Skermanella rosea: one gene and its partner. The protein of the gene in region 2 interacts with the protein of the main gene of each other region in a pairwise test. Links are inferred from orthologs where the notes say so. Each region holds a gene or a part of one and is shown on either strand. Other genes may lie near its edges.

Evidence for each region. The genes of interacting proteins can lie anywhere in the genome.
Region 1: the proteins of JL101_RS10520 (region 2) and JL101_RS27940 interact in binary tests that used the Escherichia coli proteins (3 or more experiments, as listed by UniProt). The link is inferred for Skermanella rosea from one-to-one orthologs.

What each region holds. Positions count from the first base shown.
Region 1 is NZ_CP086111.1:5,962,500-5,969,900, reverse strand. What follows is about bases 2,293-5,714. They hold JL101_RS27940 ([protein-PII] uridylyltransferase), read left to right. Parts: upstream 2,293-2,649; coding sequence 2,650-5,514; downstream 5,515-5,714. Other genes in these bases: JL101_RS27930 (CorA family divalent cation transporter), read left to right, coding at 5,708-5,714; JL101_RS27935 (hypothetical protein), read left to right, coding at 5,511-5,648; JL101_RS27945 (sensor histidine kinase), read right to left, coding at 2,293-2,319. In the rest of the region: JL101_RS27955 (IS630 family transposase), read left to right, coding at 1-104; JL101_RS27950 (response regulator), read right to left, coding at 332-721; more of JL101_RS27945, read right to left, coding at 718-2,292; more of JL101_RS27930, read left to right, coding at 5,715-6,694; JL101_RS27925 (sensor histidine kinase), read left to right, coding at 6,784-7,401.
Region 2 is NZ_CP086111.1:2,308,343-2,311,081, reverse strand. It holds JL101_RS10520 (P-II family nitrogen regulator), read left to right. Parts: upstream 1-1,064; coding sequence 1,065-1,415; downstream 1,416-2,739. Other genes in the region: glnA (type I glutamate--ammonia ligase), read left to right, coding at 1,736-2,739; JL101_RS10530 (NAD(P)H-hydrate dehydratase), read right to left, coding at 1-557. UniProt on the Escherichia coli protein: P-II indirectly controls the transcription of the glutamine synthetase gene (glnA). P-II prevents NR-II-catalyzed conversion of NR-I to NR-I-phosphate, the transcriptional activator of GlnA. When P-II is uridylylated to P-II-UMP, these events are reversed.

The DNA.
Region 1 (7,401 bases), 3.7 Mb from region 2 along the record:
CCGAGGGCGCCCGCATTACCTGGATGTTCACCACCGAGCGGGCGCGTGAGAAGATGGGCCATGCCTATCCCGATCCGGAGCCCTCCCTCAAGCAAGCCGCCTGAACTCATCAAAACCACTGTGCCGAGCCACTAGAGCAAAGCCCGATCCGTTTGACCTGCCTGGGGAAGCCGGGCCGACGCGTTGGGCCGCGGCCCAACCTACGATCGACGGGATGCGTTACTTCTGCCCTGCGTCAAACCCTAGGTCGGGCCGTGGCCCAACGCTTCGCGGCGGCTGGAACGGCGGGCAAAACCTCCCGCTTCCATTATCGCCCGACCCACGCGCCGCGTCAGGGACCGGCTGCGCCCCTGTTGAGCACCCGGTCCACTTCCTCCCTCAGGTTGCCGGGGAGGATGGGTTTGAACAGGAGCGCCGCGGGGTGGTCCCGGTGGATGCGCTCCACGGTCTCGGGCTCCCGCGATCCGGTGATGAAGATGACCGGCGTGGGGCGGTGGCGGTGGATCTCGATCGCGGCGTCCACGCCATCCGTTTTCCCCTTCAGCCGCACGTCCATCAGGATGAGGGAGGGGCGGTGCGTCTGGGCCAGCTCGACGGCCTTGGCGGCGGTGGCGGCCGTTCCGCAGACCCGGAGCCCCATCGACTGAAGGGTGAGGGTCAGGCTGAGCGCGATCAGGTGTTCGTCATCGACGACGAGAACGCAGCCGCCCCCGTCCGTCATTGCCCGGCCTCGGGTGCCGGCATCCTCACCTCCACCCTGAGTCCGTCGGCGCCGGATACGGCCATTTCACCCTCCAATTGGACCACCAGGGCCTGCACGATACTCAGGCCCAACCCTTTGCTTGCCGACGTGGTTCCATGATTTCGCCCGTCGCTTCCGCCCCTGCCGTTGTCGTGGACGGACAGCAACAGCCGCTCCCCGGGGCAGCGCCGGAGGCCGACCTGGATCCTGCGGCCGTCGCTGCCGCCGTCGGGGAAAGCGTGCTTCAGGGCGTTCTGGACCAGCTCGGTCACGATCAGGCCGAGGGGAATGGCGAAGTCCAGGTCCACCCGCAGGGCGTCGGCCTCGACGGAGATGTCGATGCCGTGGCGCGCGCCGCCGCCCAGGGTCGACAGGTTGCCCCTGAGTTCCTCGAGGAAGGGGCGGATGTCGAAGGTCGCCAGATCGTCCGACGTCATCAGCTGCTGGTGGACCAGGCCGAGGGCGTTGATGCGCCGGCGGAGATCGTTCAGGAGCTCCTCGGTCGGGGAACCCTCCCAGCCCAGCGCCTGGATGGCGATCATGCCGTCGATGACCTGGAGGTTGTTCTTGACGCGGTGATAGACCTCGCGCAGCAGCAGGCTCCGCTCGTCCAGCGCCTTGCGCAGCTGCCGGTTCGTGTCCTCGAGTTCCGAGGTGCGCTCGGCGACCCGGCGTTCCAGCGTCCCGTTGACGTCGCGCAGACGGACCAGCGCGGCCGCGAGGGACCGGTGGAGCCTGGCGAACTGGCCGAGGAAGAACACGAGCAGCAGGCTGGCCGAGATGAACCCGCTGAGCCGGCTCAGGTCCCAGCCGACCGTGTAGCGGGCGCCGCCGGCGACGGCGAGCGCGTTGGAGGCGGCGAAGGCGACCAGGGCCAGGCCGAGCCAGCCGAACAGCACGTTGCGGCCGCGCGTGATCCGCCAGAGCATCAGGAAGGCGGTCATGGAGAGGGCGACGGACGTCCACTGGACCGCGTTGCCCCAGGTGGCGAAGACGTTGCCCTGGATCTGCCGGGGTATCCAGGCCTGCCCGGTTGTGGCAGCCAGCGCCAGCAGGACGACGGCCGCCAGGACAGTGGCCAGGGTTCGGGCGATCGCCCGCTCCACCCGGTCGGGCGCGATCGCGCCGGTTCCCGAACGCGCCTCGGCGGCCACGGCCGCCAGGACCAGGGCCGGGAATCCCAGCACCCAGGCGATGAAGAGCCATCCGACCGACTGGGGGGTTCCGATCAGGGGCTGGTCCGGGATCCATGCGCCGGGGAAGGTGAGGACGTGCAGGAGCGCCATCGCCGCGCTGTAGAGATAGGCTGCGGACAGCAGGAGCAGCGACCGGGACCGGGCCGCGCGGACCTGGGCGAGCAGCAGGAATGCCGTGCACAGGTCCGCGATCATCACGCCGGCCCCGAAAGTCGTCGTGATGGCCGGGAGCACCGGTCCCGGCCTGTCGGCGAACGGCAGGATCGCCAGCGTGGCGAGGATGTAGGCGAGGCAGAGGAAGGCGATGGTGCGCCGGGCGGCCGGCGTGGCGCCTTCGCCGGAGAGCGCCCCGAGATGCCTGGGTTCAACGCGCGCGTCCACCGGTGCCCCTTCGGAGATCATCATCGACTATGTTGATAATTGGTAAACAGAGGGAGCGGACTTTGTCCCCGCTTCCTTCTCGACTGGCAAGGGGCATTCCGGCGCGCGGGCGGTTTTCCGGAAGCGGCGGCACCCATCTTCCGCGCTAATGGCAGCAATACCGGCGGTGCGGGATCGGAATCTTTACACTATCTTCCTTAGAACGGGTAATCCCACCCGCCGGCCGCCCCATATCCCGGGCGAACCCGACCGATGGGTGAACCAGGTGTGGTCCCGCCGGAGCGAACCGGTCGGACGGTGCCGTCCAGACCGTGAGTGCGTTGAGTCGACATGCTGACCCTTTCCGAAACCATCCCCGATCGCCGGGCCATCGTCTCCAAGCGCCGCCTGGTCGCCGAGCTCCAGTCCCTGGCCGAGCAGCACGGCACGGGCGCCGCGCTGCGCCCCCATACGCTGGCGGCCCTGCGCAAGGCGCTGGACGACGGGCGCGTCGAGGTGCGGCGGCGGCTGGAGGCGGGGGGGACCGGCACCGACTGCGTGCGCCAGAACGCCTACCTGATGGACCAGGTCATCCGCGCGCTGGCGCAGCACACGGCCGACTGCATCTTCCCCGTCGCCAACCCGACGTCGGGCGAGCATTTCGCGATCGTGGCGATCGGCGGCTACGGGCGGGGCGAGATGGCGCCGTTCTCGGACGTGGACCTGCTGTTCATGCTGCCCTACAAGCGGACGCCGCGGGTCGAGCAGGTGTTCGAATACATGCTCTACATGCTGTGGGACCTGGGGCTGAAGGTCGGCCATGCCGTGCGCTCGGTGGACGAGTGCATCCGGCAGGCCAAGGGCGACGTGACGATCCGGACCAGCCTGCTCGAGTCGCGCTTCCTGCACGGGGACGAGAAGCTGTACGCCGAGCTGCGCCGCCGCTTCACCAAGGAGATCGCGACCGGGACCGGCCCCGCCTTCATCGAGGCCAAGCTGGCCGAGCGCGACGCCCGCCACCGCCGGCTGGGCGACAGCCGCTACGTGCTGGAGCCCAACATCAAGGAGGGCAAGGGGGGCTTGCGCGACCTGCAGACCCTGTTCTGGATCGCCAAGTATTATTACCAGGTGGACGACGTCTCCGAGCTGCTGGACAAGAGGGTCCTGCTGGAGGAGGAGGTCGCCAAGTTCGCCAAGGCGCAGGACTTCCTGCTGACCGTGCGCTGCCACCTGCATTACCTGGCCGGACGGGGCGAGGACCGGCTGACCTTCGACGTGCAGGCGGACATCAGCCGGCGGCTGGGCTATGTGGACCATGCCGGGCTGATCGGGGTCGAGCGCTTCATGAAGCACTATTTCCTGGTCGCCAAGGATGTCGGCGACCTGACCCGGATCTTCTGCGCCAACCTGGAGGCGGAGGCCAAGCGCCAGCCGCGCTTCAGCCTGCTGCGCATCGCCCTGGCGCGCAAGGACATCGAGGGCTTCCTGCTGGACGGCGAGCGGCTGAACGTGCGTTACGACCGGCAGTTCAAGGACAACCCCGTGGACACGATCCGGCTGTTCCACGTGGCGCAGGTCAACGGGCTGGACATCCACCCCAACGCGCTGCGGGCGCTGACCCGCGCGCTGGGCGCGGTGGGGCCGAAGCTGCGGTCCGACCCGGAGGCCAACCGGCTGTTCCTGGAGATGCTGACCTCGCGCAAGGACCCGGAGGTGCCGCTGCGGCGGATGAACGAGGCCGGCGTGCTGGGGCGGTTCGTACCCGATTTCGGCCGGATCGTCGCCCAGATGCAGTACGACATGTACCATGTCTTCACGGTGGACGAGCATACCCTGTTCGCGCTGGGCATCCTGCACGACATCGAGTCGGGCGGGCTGAGGGACGAGCTGCCGCTGGCCAGCGAGGTGATCCACAAGCTGGTGTCGCGCCGGGCGCTGTATGTCGCGATGCTGCTGCACGACATCGCCAAGGGGCGCGGCGGCGACCACAGCGTGCTGGGCGCCAAGGTGGCGGAGAAGCTGTGCCCGCGCCTGGGGCTGAGCGCGGAGGAGACGGAGACCGTCTCCTGGCTGGTCCGCTGGCACCTGACCATGTCGGACGCCGCCTTCAAGCGCGACCTGGAGGACGACAAGACCATCCGCGACTTCGTCGAGCTGGTCCAGTCGCCGGAACGGCTGCGGCTGCTGCTGGTGCTGACCACCGCCGACATCCGGGCGGTCGGCCCCGGCCGCTGGAACGGCTGGAAGGCCACCCTGCTGGCCGAGCTGTACCACCGCGCCGAGGACCTGATGTCCGGCGTGGTCAGCGCCCAGCGGCGCGAGCGCCGGGTCAACGCCGCCCAGGCGGCGCTGCGCGGGCTGCTGGGCGACTGGAGCGAGGCCGAGATCGAGAGCCACCTGGCCCACGGCTACCCGGCCTACTGGCTGAGCTTCGATCCCGAGACCCACGCCCGCCACGCCCGGCTGATGCGCAACGCCGACCGGGACGGCGCGCCGCTGACGGTGGACACCCGGATCGACCGCGGCCGAGCGGTCACCGAGGTGACGATCTACACCCACGACCATCCGGGCCTGTTCTCCAGGCTGGCAGGCGCCTTCGCGCTGGCAGGCGCCACCATCCTGGACGCCAAGATCTTCACCATGACCAACGGCATGGCGGTGGACGTCTTCTCGGTCCAGGACGCCGCCGGCGGGCCGTTCGACAGCGGCGACAAGCTGGCCAAGCTGTCGGTCATGATCGAGCGCACCCTGTCCGGCCAGCTCCGCCCGCTGCAGGAGCTGGCGAAGCGCAAGCCGGCGTTCAACAACCGCACGCGGGTGTTCAAGGTGCCGCCGCGGGTGCTGATCGACAACAAGGCCAGCACCACCCACACCGTGATCGAGCTGAACGGCCGCGACCGGCCGGGCCTGCTGTACGACGTGACCCGGGCGCTGACCAACCTCAGCCTCCAGATCTCCTCGGCCAAGGTCTCGACCTATGGCGAGAAGGCGATCGACGTGTTCTATGTGAAGGACGTGTTCGGGCTGAAGATCACGCACGAGAGCAAGCTGGCCCAGATCCGCGAGAAGGTCCTGACCGCGCTCAGCGACCCGGTCGCCGAGGCCCAGGCGGACAGCGGCCGGTTCTCCGCGGCGGAGCGCAGCCGGGCGCGCTCCCGGCAGAAGAAGCCGGCGGTTCCCCGGCGCAAGACCCCGGCCGAGTCGGCGGCGGAATGACGCGGCACGCAGCCTTGCTGGCCGCCCTGGCCCTGTCCGTCCTGCTGGCGGCCTGCGCCGTCCCGACCCCCAACGTGGAGGTCAGCGGCGGCAGCGCCAGCCCGACGCGCTGGCGGGTCGGCATCCCGTTCTGAGGTCGCTTTTCCCGAACGTTCATCTGCGGCAGGAAACCCATGGACGCGGCGCGCCTGGCATGACCGATACACTCGCCAACGGGCTGATCTGCGCTTACGGCTTCGGCCAGGACGGCACGGCGCGGGAGCTGTCGCTGCCGGTGCTGGCCGACCTGCTGCGCACGCCGGACGGCTTCGTCTGGGCGCACCTGAACATTGCGGTCTGGCCGATGCGCACCTGGATCGCCGAGCGCGGCCACCTGCCGGAGACGGTGCGCGCGGTGCTGGTGTCGATCGAGGACGTGCGTCCCCGGTTCGAGCGCTGCGAGGACGGGCTGATCGGCACCCTGAGCGACGTGCAGCACGATTTCTCCGGCCAGAGCGGCGATATCGGCACCCTGCATGTCTGGTTCACGCGGACGATGCTGATCACCTCGCGCAACCACCCGCTGACCGCGGTGGACAAGCTGCGGCTGGACATCCGGGACGGGTTCCGGCCGGCCAGCACCGGCGAGCTGATCGGCGCCCTGATCGACCATCTGGCGGCCAGCTTCCAGAAGGTGATCAAGGGGATGGCCGATACCCTGGACGAGATCGAGGACGCGCTGCTGGCCGGTTCCTCCGCGGACCTGCGCAGCCAGCTGGGCAACCTGCGCCGGCAGGCGGTCAGCCTGCGCCGTCAGCTGCGGCCGCAGCGCCAGGCGCTGGCGAGGCTGCTCAGCCACCCGCCGGGCTGGTGGTCGTCCGACGACACCTACGACCTGCGGGAGGCGGTGGACCGCTTCTCCTCGGTCGCGGAGGACCTGGGCGCCGCCGAGGACCGCGCCAAGGTGCTCCAGGACGAGCTGTACGCCAAGCTGGCCGAGGAGGGGAACCGCAACCTGTTCCGGCTGTCGATCGTGACCCTGATCTTCCTGCCCATGACGCTGGTCACCGGAATCTTCGGCATGAACGTGGCCGGGCTGCCGGGAACCCACGACGGCCATTCCTTCCTTTGGGTGCTGCTGCTGATGGTCGCCTCGGCGGTCGCGACGCTGCTTCTGCTGAAGGTGAAGCACTGGTTCTGAGCCGAGGATTCCGGCACCCTCATATAGTATCCATATGAAATCAATCGGTGTTGGTTTATCAGGGTGGGAGTCCCTGCAAGCTCGCGCCGATGAACATCGATATCTTCACACTGGTCCTGGTGCATTCGCTGGTTTCGGTTGCGCTGGGCGGCCTGATGCTGGTGTTCTGGTCGGCCAACCGCAGCCTTCCCGGCCTGAGGCACTGGACCGTCGCGACGCTCCTGCTGGGCGCCAGCACCCTGGTGTCCACGATGCGCGGCACCCTTCCCGAGGTTCCGGCGATCCTGGTCTCCAACGGGATGATCGTGCTGAGCTTCGGCTTCTTCTACAACGGCGTCCGCGAGTTCGGGGAGAATCCTTCGCGCTGGCGGCACGCGGTCGCGGCGGTGGTCCTGCTGGTGCTGTTCCAGGCCTGGTTCACCCTGGTCCGGGACGACGTGGCGATCCGGATCGTGGCCCTGTCCCTGACCCTGTGCGCCGGCTGCCTGCTGACCGCGCGGGAACTGCTGCGGGTGGCGGGGCCGAACATGCGGGCAACCGTCCTGACCGCGGCGGCGCTGTTCGCGGTGGCCGGGCTGACGCTGGCGGCGCGCGCGGCCTCGACCCTGGTCGAGCCGCCGGTGCCCGACCACATAGGCCGCTATCCGGCGCACGCCGTGCATTTCCTGGTGTCGATCCTGAGCAGCATCCTGCTGGTCTTCTGCCTG
Region 2 (2,739 bases):
AGATGCCCGGGCTTCTTCCGGAAAAAGGTGACCGTCACGCAAGCCGGCGCCGCGGCGCCGAGCACGGCGCCCGTATCGCCGTGGATGCCGCTGGGGATGTCCACCGCCACCGTCGGAACGGCGCGGGCGGCCAGATCCTCCACCACGGCCCGCGCCATGCCCTCCAGCGGCTTGGACAGGCCGGCCCCGAACAGGGCGTCCACCGCGACATCGGCCCCGTCGAGCAGTTCGGGCGCGAGGAACGCCACCGGCCCGTTCCAGCGCCCGGCCATGACCGCGGCGTCGCCCCGCAGAGCCTCGCGGCTGCCGAGCAGCCCGACCCGCACCGACCATCCCTGCCCCGCAAGCAGACGGGCGACGACGAAACCGTCGCCGCCGTTGTTGCCGGGCCCGCAGAGCACGGCCACGGTACCGGGTGGCCGGCGGGCCGAAACGACCCGGGCGACGGCGGCCCCGGCCGCCTCCATCAGGGTTTCGCCGGAAACGCCGCCCTCGATCGTGAGCGCGTCCGCACGATACATCTCGGCGACCGTCAGCAAAGCGTTCTGTGCTGCCATCGGAGAACTCCCGGTTGGAACTCGGCCATGTCGGCCGGCTGCATGCCGGCAGAACGGCATGGGGCAAAGCATAACAGCCCGCGCTCCCCAAGGGGGCCGCAGGATGCGCCGACTTCGCTCTATTCGGAAGGGAATTTCCCGGAATGGGATGGGGCGACGGATGGGACTCGAACCCACGACCACTCGGACCACAACCGAGGGCTCTACCAACTGAGCTACCGCCGCCACCGTTGGGGCCGTGTCTATGCCAAATCGCCGGAGCCCCGTCAAGGGACGAAATCGACCTCGGACGGCCGAAGTGCCACGCGGCGGCGTGACGTGTCGATCTGCACACTGTTTAGGCAATGTGCACACCAGCTCATCAGATCCGTGCCGGCTGCGGCGGCAGGCGCTGCTGCAGAAAGACCGCCCCGCTTGCTCCGGCAAGGCAATCGGGCGTTGGCATGCCCCGTGCTTTACGGGATGATGAGCACCGCTCGGTGGCGCGCCGCCATCCACGGGGAGTCGTTGATCAGCATCATGAAAAAAATCGAAGCCATCATTAAGCCGTTCAAGCTCGACGAAGTGAAGGAAGCCCTTCACGAGGTCGGCATCAAGGGCATTACCGTCACCGAGGCCAAGGGCTTCGGGCGGCAGAAGGGTCATACGGAATTGTACCGTGGCGCGGAATACGTCGTGGACTTCCTGCCGAAGGTGAAGATCGAGGTGGTGATGGACGACAGTCTGGTCGACCGCGCCATCGAGGCCATCCAGACGGCTGCCCACACCGGCCGCATCGGCGACGGCAAGATCTTCGTGACTCCGGTCGAGGAAGTCGTCCGGATCCGAACCGGCGAGAAGGGAAGCGACGCCGTCTGACGCGCATCGACCGCCCCTGACCGCTCCACCCCATTCGGACGGCCCACGGCGATTCGCGCGCAGCGCGGGAAGCCACCGCGGCCGTCCCGGATCAGATCTTGACGCCGGCCGATCCGGCCGCGCGTCCGGCTCGATAAACATCGCGGGCAAAGCCGGCCGGACAGCCACATTGCCGCAATTCCGCTGACGGATAAGCTGTGGATTGTGCGTCCGGAAAGGTCGTGACATAACAACGCCCGCGCGCGTCACCAAAATCGGTTTCTCCCCGTCCTCCTCGGCGGGAGCGAGCCAGCGTCAACCATAGAAACGGATCCCGAGGCATGTCTGACATCAGCAAGGTCTTCGACCTGATCAAGGAACACGACGTCAAGTACGTCGACCTTCGCTTCACCGACCCGCGCGGCAAGCTGCAGCACACCGCGCAGCACGTCTCCACGATGAACGAAGAAGCCTTCACCGACGGCATCATGTTCGACGGTTCATCGATTGCGGGCTGGAAGGCGATCAACGAGTCCGACATGACCCTGATGCCGGACGCCGCGACCGCGGTGATGGACCCGTTCGCGGCCCAGCCGATGCTGAACATCTTCTGCGACGTCTACGAGCCCTCCAGCGGCCAGCCCTACAACCGCGACCCGCGCTCGATCGCCAAGGCGGCCCAGGCGCACATGGAAGCGGCCGGTATCGGCGACACCGCCTATTTCGGTCCGGAAGCCGAGTTCTTCGTCTTCGACGACGTCCGCTACGAAGTCTCGATGAACCAGTGCTTCTACAAGATCGACAGCGAGGAAGGCCCGTACATCACCGGCAAGGAACTGCCGGACGGCAACCTGGGCCACCGCCCGACCGTCAAGGGCGGCTACTTCCCGGTTCCGCCGGTCGACTCGGGCCAGGACCTGCGCGCCGAGATGCTGACCGTGCTTGGCGAGATGGGCGTCGAGATCGAGAAGCACCACCACGAGGTGGCGGCTTCCCAGCACGAACTCGGCATCAAGTTCGACACGCTGGTCAAGACCGCCGACAACATGCAGCAGTTCAAGTATGTGGTGCATAACGTCGCCGCGGCCTACGGCAAGACCGCCACGTTCATGCCGAAGCCGGTCTACGGCGACAACGGCTCGGGCATGCACTGCCACCAGTCGATCTGGAAGGATGGCCAGCCGATCTTCGCCGGCTCGGGCTACGCCGACCTTTCCGACATGGCGCTGTACTACATCGGCGGCATCATCAAGCACGCCCGCGCGCTGAACGCATTCACCAACCCGTCGACCAACAGCTACAAGCGTCTGGTCCCGGGTTACGAGGCTCCGGTGCTGCTGGCCTA